Regions from separate parts of the Bacillus sp. z26 genome, predicted to be linked through region 2. Evidence: riboswitches for the same ligand, from Rfam matches in the RefSeq annotation. Region 2 holds a riboswitch; each other region holds the start of a gene.
The links. A riboswitch is a leader RNA that binds a small molecule or an ion and turns the genes downstream of it on or off. The one in region 2 is predicted to bind S-adenosylmethionine.

Region 1 (4,637 bases), 430 kb from region 2:
AGTTAATTTTTGTGAAAGAAAAGAACCATCATTTTCTGCCTTCCACTAGCTCTGAAAAATAACGACAATCGTATTTTTTTAAGAATAATCTTAAAAATATAAAAACAGGCAAAGGAAAACAACTCGTTTTTCCTCTGCCTGTTTTAAGAAAATATTCATTTATCCATTATCCATAGACTCTTCTATTCACATCATTTAAGATTTGATTGCTCTTCATATAGCTGCGTTCACGCTTTTCTTCTACTTTCATGCGCACATTCAAATTCTGGCTGTATACTTGATATCCAACCCCGTGTGCCTGTCTCATCGCTTTATCCATTTCATCTGTTACTCTAAGTTGTAACTGATTAACAAAGATAATAAATCATTCCTTTCCATTTATTATGAAATAAGTGTATCACTCTGTATAAAAACCCTCAAAGTCTATATACCACTCTGAGCGCATCTTAAAAGCGATATTGCTTATTTATTTAAAGAAATTCTTACTCATTCAAAAAAATGATACCAAAGAGACTTACATTTATGGTTAAAAGCGATCAAAAGCGATGTCTGGGAAACCATAATATAATAGAAGAAAAAAGGTACAGCCGCTAATTTCGACTGCACCTTTTCGTTTAGATATTATTTAGTTGCAGGGATAACAGACCCTTTGTATTCCTCAGTAATGAAGTCCTGAATTTCTTTTGAATGAAGGACTTCAACTAATGTTTTAATTTCTTTTTTATCCTTGTCATCAGATCTGACAGCAACAATGTTTACGTAGGGATTATTTTCAGAACTTTCCAATGCAATAGCGTCTTCTGCGGGCACAAGATCTGCTTCGATTGCATAGTTGGAATTAATTAGAACTGCATCACCTTCGTCATTATTATAAACCTGTGTTAACATAGGCGCTTCAATATCTGTTTTAAATTTTAAATTCTTAGGATTATCTGCAATATCATCTACCGTTGCAGCTGTTTTATCAATGCCTTCTTCCAGCTTTATTAAACCTTCAGTTTCAAGCATGGATAACATACGGCCATGGTCAGCTATTGAATTGCTCATAATAATCGTTGCGCCTTTTGGAAGATCATCCAGGCTTTTGTACTTTTTGGAATACACACCAATCGGTTCGATATGGACACTTCCTGCATTGGCAAAATCATATCCATTATCTTTAACTTGGCCTTCGAAATACGGAATATGTTGAAAGTAATTCGCATCAATTGATCCGTCTTCTAAAGCTTTATTTGGCATCACATAATCTGTAAACACTTCAACTTCTAGTTTAATGCCTTTTTCTTTAAGTAAAGGCGCTGCTTCTTCCAGAATTTCCGCATGCGGTACATTTGAAGCACCAATTTTAATTGTTTTTAAATCTTTGTCACCTGACTTGGATTCATCGCCCGACCCTCCGCAAGCTGTCAATAGAAGAGTTAATCCTAAAACAAGTATGAATGATAACTTTTTCACTTTGGTTCCTCCCTATCGTTTGTCTAATTTTCTTGTTATTAAATCTCCAATAAATTGGATAATAAATACTATAATCAATACTAAAACAGTGGCGACAAACGTGACATCTGTTTGACCGCGGCTAAACCCTTCCGTATAGGCGAGGCTTCCCAGTCCGCCCGCACCAATCATACCAGCCATCGCCGTATATCCAACCAATGCAATGGCAGTAACCGTTATACCTGATACTAACGCAGGCAATGATTCAGGTATTAAAACCTTTCTTATAATCGTAAATGAAGTAGCACCCATAGATCTTGCGGCTTCAATCACACCTTTATCAATCTCGCGCAACCCAATTTCAACCATTCGAGCATAGAACGGGGCCGCACCAATAATTAAAGCAGGTAAAGCGGCCTTAACACCGATAATACTTCCAACCAAGGCCTTTGTGAAAGGGATAAGCAGGATAATCAAGATGATGAAAGGAATCGAACGGAATATATTAACGAAAGCTCCTACGATTCCGTATACCATTTTGTTTTCCCACATATTTCCCTTTGAGGTCAAAAATAAAAGGAGACCCAGTATAATTCCCAAGAAAAAAGTTGCAACTAATGAGATACCAGTCATATATATGGTTTCCCAGGTTTTTTCATAGATACGTTCCCATACTACATTTGGAAATAATGTTTCTATCATCCGGACATCACCTCCACACCAATTTCCTGTTTGTGGAGATAATCAATGGCCTTTGAAACTTCAGTTGCATCCCCGTCAACATGAATAAACAATGTTCCGTAAGATCCATGCTGAGTCTGTGAAATTTTACCTTGCAATATATTGACATGAATTTTATAAGAGCGAATGACTTCTGATAAAACAGGCGTTTCAGCAGATTCGCCAATAAAAGATAATTGAACAACTTTTCCCGTCGGATATTCCGTAAGTAAATGTTCGATCGTATCTTTCGTTTCTTCCGGCTCAGTAACTTGCTGTACAAATCGCTTTGTAATCGGGGCAGTTGGTTTTTTAAATACATCAAGCACTTGACCACTCTCCACTACTTTCCCCATCTCCATCACGGCTACGCGATGGCAGATTTTACGTATAACATGCATTTCATGCGTAATTAATACGATTGTTAAGCCCAGCCTTTTGTTTATATCAACAAGTAATTCTAAAATATCATCTGTTGTCTGCGGATCAAGCGCTGATGTAGCTTCGTCACAAAGAAGTACTTTCGGATTATTTGCTAAGGCCCGTGCAATTCCAACCCGCTGTTTTTGACCGCCGCTTAACTGGGATGGGTAGGCATTTTCACGTCCATCCAATCCAACCAGATTAACAAGCTCCTTTACTCTCTTTTTGCGTTCCTTGCTTGGTATACCAGCAATTTCTAAAGGAAACTCTATATTTTCACTGACTGTCCTTGACCAGAGAAGATTAAAGTGCTGAAATATCATACTTATTTCCATTCTGGCTTTTCTTAGTTCAGCGCCTTTAATAGCAGCCATGTTTTTACCTGCTACTACTACACTGCCTTCGGATGGTTTCTCTAAACCGTTCAGCATTCTAATCAAGGTACTTTTTCCTGCTCCGCTGTACCCGATGATTCCAAAGATCTCTCCCTTTTCAATTGATAAAGAGACTTGATCTACTGCTTTGACAGCTGATGAACGTTTAAAAGTTCCAGAGAAGGTCTTCGATACATCACGTAATGTAATCATGAAAAGTTCACCGCTCTTTCTATCAACATCTAATTTTAAGATAGTTTTCAGTTAAAATAAAAATGCCTTTCTGCGGAGGCAGAAAGGCATGATTAGTATATAAACATGTTCCTTTCTCTCATCTCCCAGGATTTATAACATCCTGTGTGAATTGGCACCTTTTCAATCTAATCGATTGCCGGTTGCCGGGCTTCAAAGGGCACATCCCTCCACCTCTCTTGATAAGAGTACATAACACACTATTCAATTTAAATCTAACTGTCTGCTATCCTATCATGTTTTAGAAAGAACTGTCAACACCAAAGTCTTCTTCGAATGGTCAAAAATGTTATTTCAAAACTTCTTTAATCGAAGATATGCCTGTTGCCTTTTCTATCGCCAGTTCCAATTCTTCAATTAAATCTTCTGTATTTTCAATGCCGACGGAAAGTCTGATTAAATCCTCCTGCACACCGGAGGCTTTTAATCCCTCCTCATTCAGTTGCTGATGAGTCGTGCTTGCCGGATGAATAATTAAGCTTTTTGCATCACCCACATTTGCCACATGGGACCATAACTCAATGGAATCAATCAGCTTTTTACCTGCCTCACGTCCTCCCTTTATACCAAAAACAACAACTGCCCCCGCCCCTTTCGGTAAATATTTCTTCGTTTTTTCATAGTCACCGTGATCTGGATCTCCAGGATATAAGACCCATGATACTGCTGGATGTTGTTTTAAATAATCGACTATTATTCTCGTATTTGCGACATGCTCCTTCATTCTTACATGCAGGGTTTCCAGTCCCAGAATAAATTGAAAGGCGTTAAATGGACTAAGGGACGGACCCAAATCTCTCAATAACTGTACTCTTGCCTTCACGATAAACGCCCCTGCTCCAATTGCCTCACTATAAATCAAGTCATGATAACTTGGGTCCGGTTCAGTAAAACCAGGGAATTTAGGTGAATTCCAGTCAAACTTACCTCCATCTATTATGACCCCTCCCAGTGTGGTTCCATTTCCAAGCAGCCATTTCGTAGCAGAATGGACGACAATATCTGCTCCAAATTCAATAGGTCGGCTTAAATAAGGAGTCGCAAAAGTATTATCAATGATTAAAGGAATTCCAGCTTCATGAGCAATTTCCGCTACCCTCTCAATATCCAGCACTTGCAGACTTGGATTTCCGATGGTCTCTCCAAAAATCGCTTTCGTCTTTGAAGTAATGGCTTCTCTGAAATTTTCCGGATCGTCTGGATCTACAAATTTCACATGAATCCCATACTTAGGAAGAGTATTGGCGAATAAATTATAGGTTCCGCCATATAGAGTAGAGGCTGATATGATTTCATCACCCGCACCCGCAATATTTAAGATAGAGAGTGTGATAGCTGCAGCACCACTTGAAACTGCCAGTGCTCCAATTCCACCTTCGAGTTCAGCTATGCGTTCCTCAAATACACTTGATGTGGGGTTATGGATCCTTGTAT
Region 2 (4,637 bases):
CCAATCCCATTAAATAACTGAATGACTGCATCAAGAGCATTGATTCCTTCCTCGGGAGCTGCTGCAGCATGAGCAGCTTTACCGTAAAATTTAAAATCAAGAGGATTGACAGCCAAAAAAGGCCGAGTCGTTCTGGTCTGCCCTGATGGATGAATTAAAATCGCCGCATCCACTCCTTCAAATAATCCATGCTTCACATAACTCCCCTTGGCACTGCCATTTGCCCCTCCTTCCTCTGCTGGTGTACCGTACACAAGAACCGTTCCGCCTGTTTCCTCTAACACTAATCCAAGTGAAATCCCTGCCGCTACACTCGTTATACCGATGATATTATGGCCGCAGGCATGACCAAGACCTGGCAAGGCATCATATTCAGCGAGAAAAGCAATCGTTGGTCCCGGCTTTGATGATGATTTCTTCGCTATAAAGCCTGTTTCATGACCGGCGATATTACGTGTGACCTCAAAGTCCGCTTCATTTAATATCCTGGTTAGTGTCTCTGAAGCTAAGAATTCTTCATTCCCTATTTCAGGATTGGCGTGTATGTAATGACTTATATCTATATACATGTCAGCCTGTTGATCTAAATATCGATTGATTATATCTTTATGGAAAATACGTCCTTCATTTTTAATCATTTCTCTTCCCCCATTCGTTTTTTTAAGCTGCCATGATAGGCGTTTTCTAAGAGAATTATTCTTTCACAGCCGGGCTAACCCAGGCATCCTGATAATTAACTAATTCTTCTACTGATACAAAAGCAGGAATCGTATTCCCTTTAAACGTTTTATGGATAAAATCCTCTACTTCTTTCGAATGATAAATTTCCACCAGTTTATTTAAATCTTCGCGATCTTTATCCCCTTTTTTTACAGCGATGATATTAATGTATGGTTTAGCGGTGGCACTTTCATGGAACAAGGTATCTTTTAATGTTAATCCTGCTTCAACGGCAAAGTTATTGTTAATAATAGACGCATCTACATCTTCTAGAAAACGTGGTGTATTACCGGCTGCTACTAGTTCAAGTTTAATATTTTTAGGATTGTTTTTAATTTTATCGACAGAACCAACCCCATCAAAATTTTCTTCTAATGTAATGAATCCTGCCTCTTGCAAGAGCAATAATGCCCGGCCAAGATTTGTACCTTCATTAGGAACAGCGATTGTAGCCCCCTCAGGCAGTTCCTCCAAATCTTTATATTTATTTGAATAGATTCCCATTGGGGCAATAACAGTAGAACTTAGTGGCTCAAGATCTAAATTCCTCTCCTTAACTTGCTCTTCAAAGTAGGAGATTGTCTGGAATGCATTGGCATCTACCTCGCCATCATTTAAAGCTGTGTTCGGCAAAATATAATCACTGAACTTTACAAGCTCTATATCTAATCCCTTCTCCTTGGCAAGTTCGGCAATATAATCCCATGTCCTTGTATCCCCACTGCTTACCCCTACCTTAATGGTGGAACTATCTTCTTTTGCACTCCCTTTTGAATCACTTCCACATGCTGCTGTTACGATTGTGAATACTATTACTAAACCAGTAAGAAATAATTTTTTCATTCGGTCCATCTCCTTCTTTATCGTCTTCTTATTTTTCTTGCCAGCGTATTGCCTGTAGTTTGTAAAAGCTGCACAATGATCACCAATGCGGCTACCGTTACGATCATGGTGATCGTGTCAAATCTCTGATAACCATATGTGAGAGCAAGATCTCCTACACCTCCTGCTCCTACCGCCCCTGCCATAGCTGAGGCACCAACCAGACCGATGGTTGCCGTCGTAAAGGTTAATATAAGGGAACTTAGTCCCTCTGGTATCAAAAAACGAAAAATAATTTGCCATTCGGTCGCGCCCATTGCCTGAGCTGCTTCAATAATCCCCTTATCGACTTCCAATAATGAATTTTCAACTAATCTGGCAATGTAGGGACCCGCATAAAATACAAGCGGGACAATCGCGGCATTCGTCCCAATCGCTGATCCAACAACGAATCTTGTAAATGGAATCAAAGCTACCAATAAAATAATGAATGGGACCGAGCGCAAAATATTGATAATCGAGTTTAATATATTAAACACCCATTTATTCTCCAGGATATGCCCCTCTCTCGTAATAACAAGTAAAATCCCTAAAGGCAATCCGATAATGGCCGAGAATAGTAATGAAAAGAAAACCATATAAAGCGTGTCACTGAAACCGATCAGTAATTGTTCAAGCGTAATTTCCATTCCCCATAACTGTTCATTCATGAAGCTTCACCTCCTGCAGAATTACATCTTCATTCGCTACATAATTGAATGCCTTCCTTATTTCTTCTGTTTCTCCTATAACTTCCACGATTAGATTGCCGAAAGGTGTTTCCTGTATTTCAGATATATTGGCAGAAAGAACGCTTAAATGGACGTCAAAGCTTTTGGCCACTGTCGATAGCAGATGCTTACCTGAAGATGATCCTAAAAAATTGAGTTTCCAGACTGCAGGATTCTTTTCCTTTAAGGAATTCAAAAAGCTTTGTGGTATTTCATCATGGATTACCGTTCTAACAAACCGTTTGGCAATCTCCGTCTTTGGCTTAGAAAAAACATCTAGGACTGACCCCTGTTCAACCACTCCTCCATTTTCCATGACAGCGACCTTATTACAAATTTCTTTAATCACCGACATCTCATGTGTAATGAGCAAAATTGTTATGTTGTATTCACGATTTATTCTTTTCAATAGTTTTAAAACATCACTTGTCGTTTGTGGATCCAATGCGGATGTAGCCTCATCACATAGCAGAATCGATGGGTTTGTGGCCAGCGCTCTCGCAATTCCAACCCTCTGCTTCTGTCCGCCTGACAATTCTTCTGGATAACTCTGAGCCTTATCTGATAATCCAACGAACTCCAGTAACTCTCGGACTCTGGTTTGAATCGTTTGTTTATCTGTCCCGGATAGCCTTAATGGAATTGCCACATTATTAAAAACTGTTTTGGATTGGAGTAAATTGAAATGCTGAAAGATCATCCCAATTTTCTTTTTTTCTGCCCTTAATTCCTTAGATTTTAGTTTCGTAAACGATTTACCGTTAACAAGAACCTCTCCTCCAGTAGGTCGTTCCAGCATATTAACCAACCTCAAAAGAGTACTTTTTCCGGCACCGCTGTATCCTACGACGCCATATATATCTCCCTTATCAATTGTCATATTAACCCCATTTAATGCTTCAACCGTCTGTCCATTCGCGTGGTATGTTTTTTTTACGTTTTGAAACTCAATCATGTTCTCTCCTCCAAGCCTTATGGAATTCGAAATGCAAAAAGCCTCTACTGTCATTAGACAGAAGAGGCTTTATATGGAACATATACATAAAAGTGATTAGTAATATGTCCGGTTAGGCTTCTTCTTATCTTTCAAACAGTCGTTTGTTGGATTTAGCACAGTATTTTTACCTAAGTAAAAATCCGCTGCCGAAGTTTCATAGGGCCAAATCCCTCCACTTCTCTCGATAAGAATCGCTTACTATTCAATTAAATTTGATGTTTCCAACTATATCCTAACCTGTTTGCTAATGTCAATTACAATTTTCTGAAATTACAATTAATTTTGTATTATACTATAAATATCCTCAATACTATTTTGATGATTCTATACGATTAATGAATCATTACAGCTTTTCAATCGTATAGGTTAATAAGAGAATTTACATAAAAAACCAGAGGGGGTTAACTAGTGGGAAACATCTTCATCTATTCCATCATCATTGGGATTATATCGGCACTTATTCTTGTGCCATTCAAGGATAATGAAAAATTACGCATCCTCATGAAGGGGAAAACAAAACTTCTTGTTTTTATCACTTTAGCTATATTAATTACGATTGGTGCATTTTTATTTTATTACTTCACCCTGTTGGATCAAACCATCTCTTCTCTGTGGATTTTTGTAATCATACTGACCTTGTTGGGTTCACTGCTTGCTACAGGTATAGAGAGAAAGATTAAAGGTGTTTTATTAGCTCTTAGTTTGCTTGTCGGACTCTACTTTTTAACAGCCTTTCTGTTCAATGCCGATGAAAAGTTTAAGATCGCCAAAATGGATGTCAAAGAAGAAATTCAAACATTTGACGAGAAGAAAACACCCGCCAGCGTACCACCTCAATACGCACGTAATAAAATGAAAAAAGCGTTTGGACAGGTGCCTAATACGAGTTACTATGAATTAGGGAATTTGCAAATCCAAAAAGTGAATGGTGAGTATGTTTATATTGCTCCGGTTGAATTTTCCGGATTTTTCAAATGGTTAAAAGGGAAAGAAACTCCCGGATACTTTATGCTGAGCGCTACAGACTCTTCAGCTAATCCTAAATTTGTTAAAGCAGACATGCTTTATACTCCCTCTGCTTTCTTTAACAAAGAAACTGAACGTCGTATACGCCTGCAGTATCCATCGTATATATTCTACGGTGATGCCCAGCTTGAAATAGATGATAACGGGGCACCTTTTTATATTCGCTCTTATGGTGATTTTGTATCTGCCAGAAACGGTTTCAAGGTGAAAGGTGTTGTGGTGATGGATGCCAAAACCGGGAAATCTAATTCCTATTCATTGTCTGACACACCTGAATTCATAGATGGAGCAGTTGCCCCTGA
Region 3 (4,637 bases), on a different contig from region 2:
CAAGCTGCCGGATGAATATAAATATCGTACTCCCTTATATAATATTGATAAAATCACATGTGATGTTCTGATTATTCATGGTGAGAAAGATGAGAATGTTTCAATTGAACACGCCAATACATTGAGAACGCGGTTGAAGGATCAAGGAAAGAGTGTAGAGGCGTGGTACTTTAAGGATTATACTCATTATTTCCCTCCTAAAATGAATCGACAGATCGTAGCTGATTTGACGAAATGGATGAAAGAAGCAGCCTCAAATGGTACTATTGAAATAAAAACATGAAAGAGGGGAGTGGGAGACTTGGGTATGCCAATGGAATTGAATACACTCATTGTGACAAAGGCAAGTGAAAAAAGAATCGGGGAGAATCTCTTTATTCTAAAAAAAGAAGGATATCGCTTATATCCAATCGAGATTCCGATAGAGGTCAGAAGAACGCTTGACGGAGAATCGCGAGGAACAGCGCTGATAAGAAAAGTAGAATGGGAAAAAAAGTATACAACTGTTACATATGAATTGATTTCTCTAAATTCCAGTAATTAAAATTCAATAAAGAATGCAATAACGAACCTTTCCCTGAACTTTGTTTGGCATAAGGTTTGTTTTTGTTTTAAGAAATTACCGGATCGTTAGTATTAAGACGTGAATAAAAAATGGTGCCTTGAAAGCCATATGTAATGACTTTAAGACACCATTGCTTATTAAATCGTAACCGGTCCGCCTTTTGATTCTATTTCAGGACTGATATTTTTGAATTCCTTGAAATTTTCTCTGAACTTATTAGCCAGCTCATTGGCTTTTGTATAATAGGCTTCTTGATTTTTCCAAGTTTTCTGTGGTTGTAAAACTTCATCAGGAACCCCAGGAACATGTAAAGGAATCGCGAGTCCGAATATACTGTCCTGAACCGTTTCGATATTGGTCAGTTCGCCCTCTAATGCAGCCTGAATCATCAATCGTGTATAAGAAAGCTTCATACGGCTACCGGTTCCATATTCGCCTCCGGTCCAGCCTGTGTTAACCAAATATACCTGAACTTGATGTTCCTCAATATTTTTACCCAGCATCTCAGCATACTTTGTTGGATGCAGCGGAAGGAACGGTGATCCGAAGCAGGTAGAAAAGGTTGCCTGCGGTGAAGTAATTCCGAGTTCAGTGCCGGCTAACTTACTTGTATAACCGCTTAGGAAATGATACATGGCCTGTTCCTTTGTTAATTTACTGATTGGAGGCAACACACCAAAAGCATCAGCTGTTAAAAAGATGATTGTATTAGGATGTCCTGCAATACTTGGTTTGACGATGTTTTGCATGGCTTCTATAGGGTAAGCTGCACGTGTATTTTCTGTCAGCATCCCATTATCATAGTCTGCAACTCTCGTATGTTCGTCCACAATTACATTCTCCAGCACAGAACCAAACCGGATTGCGTTAAATATTTGAGGTTCTTTTTCCTGTGAAAGATTAATGCATTTGGCGTAACATCCGCCTTCAATATTAAATACACCTTCAGGTGACCAGCCATGTTCATCATCACCAATTAAACGACGGTTTGGATCGGCTGATAAAGTGGTTTTTCCTGTCCCGGACAGACCGAAGAAAAGAGCAACATCGCCTTCGAATCCTACATTAGCCGAACAATGCATGGAAAATACATTCTTCTCTGGGAGCAAGTAATTCATAATAGAGAAAATGGATTTTTTCATTTCTCCAGCGTATTCAGTGCCTCCGATTAAAACGACCTTTTTCTCAAAAGAAATAATGATAAATGTTTCTGAATGTGTACCATCCACTAGAGGATCTGCTTTAAAGCCAGGGGCTGAGATAATTGTAAACTCAGGTGAATGATGACTGAGCTCTTCTTCAGTAGGTCGAATAAAAAGCTGATGAACAAATAAATTATGCCAGGCATATTCATTAATGACTTGAATGGGAAGGCGGTAATCTTTTGAAGCACCGGCAAATCCATTAAAGAGGAATAATTCGTCTCTTTTTTCGAGGTAATCCATTACTTTCTCATATAGTTTTGAAAAAACAGCTTCTGATATAGGCTGATTGACGCTCCCCCAGGCTATTTTATCTTTAGTGGAAGCTTCTTCAACAATATATTTATCTTTTGGGGATCTACCGGTATATTTGCCTGTTTCTGCTTTAACAGCTCCGGTAGATGTAAGGACTCCCTCTTTTCGGGTTAATACTTTTTCAACTAACTGTGGCACAGAAAGCTGAATATGAATATTATCATGAGTAAGTGATTGCTTCAATTCATTGGAAACTCCTATATAGGTCATACGAGATCATCCTTTTCCAGAATTTTGGTAAGTATATTATATGAAAATTAGTATAACACATTTAATTTAATTATCCATACTAATTATATTATTTTTCAAGATAAGGGCTATATAATTATATTTAGATAATAAATAAAGTATATAATGACGTATTCTTTGATAATTTATCTAAAAATGAAGCGGAATATCTCTATCTGGTTATTTTGAATTTTCATACATTAATTATATCAATATTATTTTTAGAATGCGAATTTTATACTTTGAGTTATTCTGTTCCTCGGTCATTCTAAATGCCATGTGTCAACCTAACAATATATTCCTATTTATTTATTGACAGGATTTATTGGATAAGATATCATATACATTTGATATGGATACTCTTATCAAGACTCGGTGGAGAGACGAGCTCTATGAAGCCGGGGCAACCTGCAGTTTGATTCATTTGTAATCACGCAAAGGTGCTAACTTGATGCAAGGTTATATTGCCTTGAACGATGAGAGTGAAAGGCAGATTTCTGAGACTTCGACCTTTCCTCTTTTTAAAGGAGGAAAGGTCTTTTTTTATATAATCAGGAGATAATTAATGATAATGAGTAGCCATTAAACAGGGAAGTTGAAGGAGGAAAAAATATGTCTAATAAAAGACATTTGTTTACATCAGAATCTGTAACAGAAGGTCATCCAGATAAAATTTGCGATCAGATCTCAGATTCTATATTGGATGAAATCTTAGCCAAGGATCCAAATGCAAGGGTAGCTTGTGAAACCTCTGTTACTACTGGTTTAGTTCTAGTTGCTGGGGAAATCACTACATCTACGTATGTTGATATTCCAAAAATAGTTCGCGATACCATCAAAGGGATTGGTTATACGCGAGCTAAATATGGATTTGATGCAGAAACTTGTGCTGTCTTAACCGCGATTGATGAACAATCCGCTGATATTGCCCAGGGTGTAAATCAGGCTTTGGAATCAAGAGAAGGTACAATGTCTGATGAAGAGATTGAAGCTATTGGAGCGGGGGACCAGGGACTTATGTTTGGATTTGCCTGCAATGAGACAGAAGAATTAATGCCTCTTCCAATCTCTCTTGCTCACCAATTATCCAGAAGGCTGGCTGAAGTTCGTAAACAGGATATTTTGCCATATTTGCGCCCGGATGGAAAAACACAAGTTACGGTAGAATATGATGAAAACAAAAAACCAGTTAGAATAGATACAATCGTTATCTCCACTCAACATGACGCGGAAACAACACTTGAACAAATTAAGAAAGATCTAAAAGAACAAGTGATCAAGCCGGTTGTTCCTGCTCATCTTATAGATGAAGAGACGAAATACTTTATTAACCCAACAGGCCGTTTTGTTATTGGCGGACCACAAGGGGATGCTGGCCTGACGGGACGTAAAATTATTGTTGACACATATGGTGGATATGCACGCCATGGTGGAGGAGCATTCTCTGGTAAAGATGCTACGAAGGTAGACAGATCTGCAGCTTATGCAGCCAGATATGTAGCTAAAAATATTGTCGCCGCGGGTCTTGCTGATAAAGCCGAAGTCCAATTGGCTTATGCAATCGGTGTGGCAAAGCCGGTATCTATTTCAATAGATACTTTCGGTACTGGTAAAGTTGATGAGGAAAGATTAATTGAATTAGTACGTGCTAACTTTGATCTGAGACCTGCTGGCATCATTAAAATGCTTGATTTAAGACGTCCAATTTATAAGCAAACAGCAGCTTATGGCCATTTTGGTCGCAATGATTTGGATCTTCCATGGGAGAGAACAGATAAAGTGGCGGTTTTACGTACTGGGGCTGGTTTATAAGAAGTAGAATGAAAGAGGTAATATAATACCTCTTTCAGACTGTAGACAAAATCCTTATTTTAGGGGACCTTGTCTGCAGTTTTTTTGTTTTTGCTATTCTCTCCTTTCCGATTTATGCTCTTTTCCGCGGGCATACTGCAGATAATAGGACAAATGAATTCATAATATGGCACCTATAGAGCCATTCTGAATTCATTTTGTCTACAATCCGTAAGAGGCATAAAAATGCCTCTTTTTTTTTTTGTCGAACAGTGGTAGAATTTGGGTGTGTTATATTTTGGAAATTTAGTGGTTATATTTTCTATAAGTATTTTTACCGATAGAACTGTTTATAACATACTGTCTTTTGATAGGATTTTATTGTCTGAAAAGTATGAACTATCTTTAAGTGAAATGAGTAGGTGAAAAGTAATGTGTGGATTTGTTGGATGTATGCATGATCGACTGCTGAAAAATCAGGATGTCGAACTATTAAAGAGTATGAATGATTTAATTACACATAGAGGACCGGATGA

Region 1: linked by a shared signal. The riboswitch ahead of AC4G3K_RS10880 (methionine ABC transporter ATP-binding protein) and the one ahead of AC4G3K_RS12825 (methionine ABC transporter ATP-binding protein) in region 2 are both predicted to bind S-adenosylmethionine.
Region 3: linked by a shared signal. The riboswitch ahead of metK (methionine adenosyltransferase) and the one ahead of AC4G3K_RS12825 (methionine ABC transporter ATP-binding protein) in region 2 are both predicted to bind S-adenosylmethionine.

Annotation. Positions count from the first base shown of each region.
Region 1 is NZ_JBZFQM010000003.1:94,888-99,524, forward strand. It holds gene AC4G3K_RS10865 (YuzK family famiily protein) at 167-319, opposite strand; gene AC4G3K_RS10870 (MetQ/NlpA family ABC transporter substrate-binding protein) at 622-1,455, opposite strand; gene AC4G3K_RS10875 (methionine ABC transporter permease) at 1,468-2,136, opposite strand; gene AC4G3K_RS10880 (methionine ABC transporter ATP-binding protein) at 2,133-3,164, opposite strand; SAM riboswitch class I at 3,280-3,392, opposite strand; gene AC4G3K_RS10885 (O-acetylhomoserine aminocarboxypropyltransferase/cysteine synthase family protein) at 3,493-4,637, opposite strand, start outside.
Region 2 is NZ_JBZFQM010000003.1:520,532-525,168, forward strand. It holds gene AC4G3K_RS12810 (amidohydrolase) at 1-638, opposite strand, end outside; gene AC4G3K_RS12815 (MetQ/NlpA family ABC transporter substrate-binding protein) at 694-1,563, opposite strand; gene AC4G3K_RS12820 (methionine ABC transporter permease) at 1,581-2,231, opposite strand; gene AC4G3K_RS12825 (methionine ABC transporter ATP-binding protein) at 2,245-3,267, opposite strand; SAM riboswitch class I at 3,389-3,500, opposite strand; gene AC4G3K_RS12830 (hypothetical protein) at 3,718-4,637, shown strand, end outside.
Region 3 is NZ_JBZFQM010000001.1:1,082,734-1,087,370, reverse strand. It holds gene AC4G3K_RS05080 (alpha/beta hydrolase family protein) at 1-283, shown strand, start outside; gene AC4G3K_RS05075 (DUF2584 domain-containing protein) at 302-544, shown strand; gene pckA (phosphoenolpyruvate carboxykinase (ATP)) at 703-2,292, opposite strand; SAM riboswitch class I at 2,670-2,793, shown strand; gene metK (methionine adenosyltransferase) at 2,923-4,122, shown strand; gene asnB (asparagine synthase (glutamine-hydrolyzing)) at 4,534-4,637, shown strand, end outside.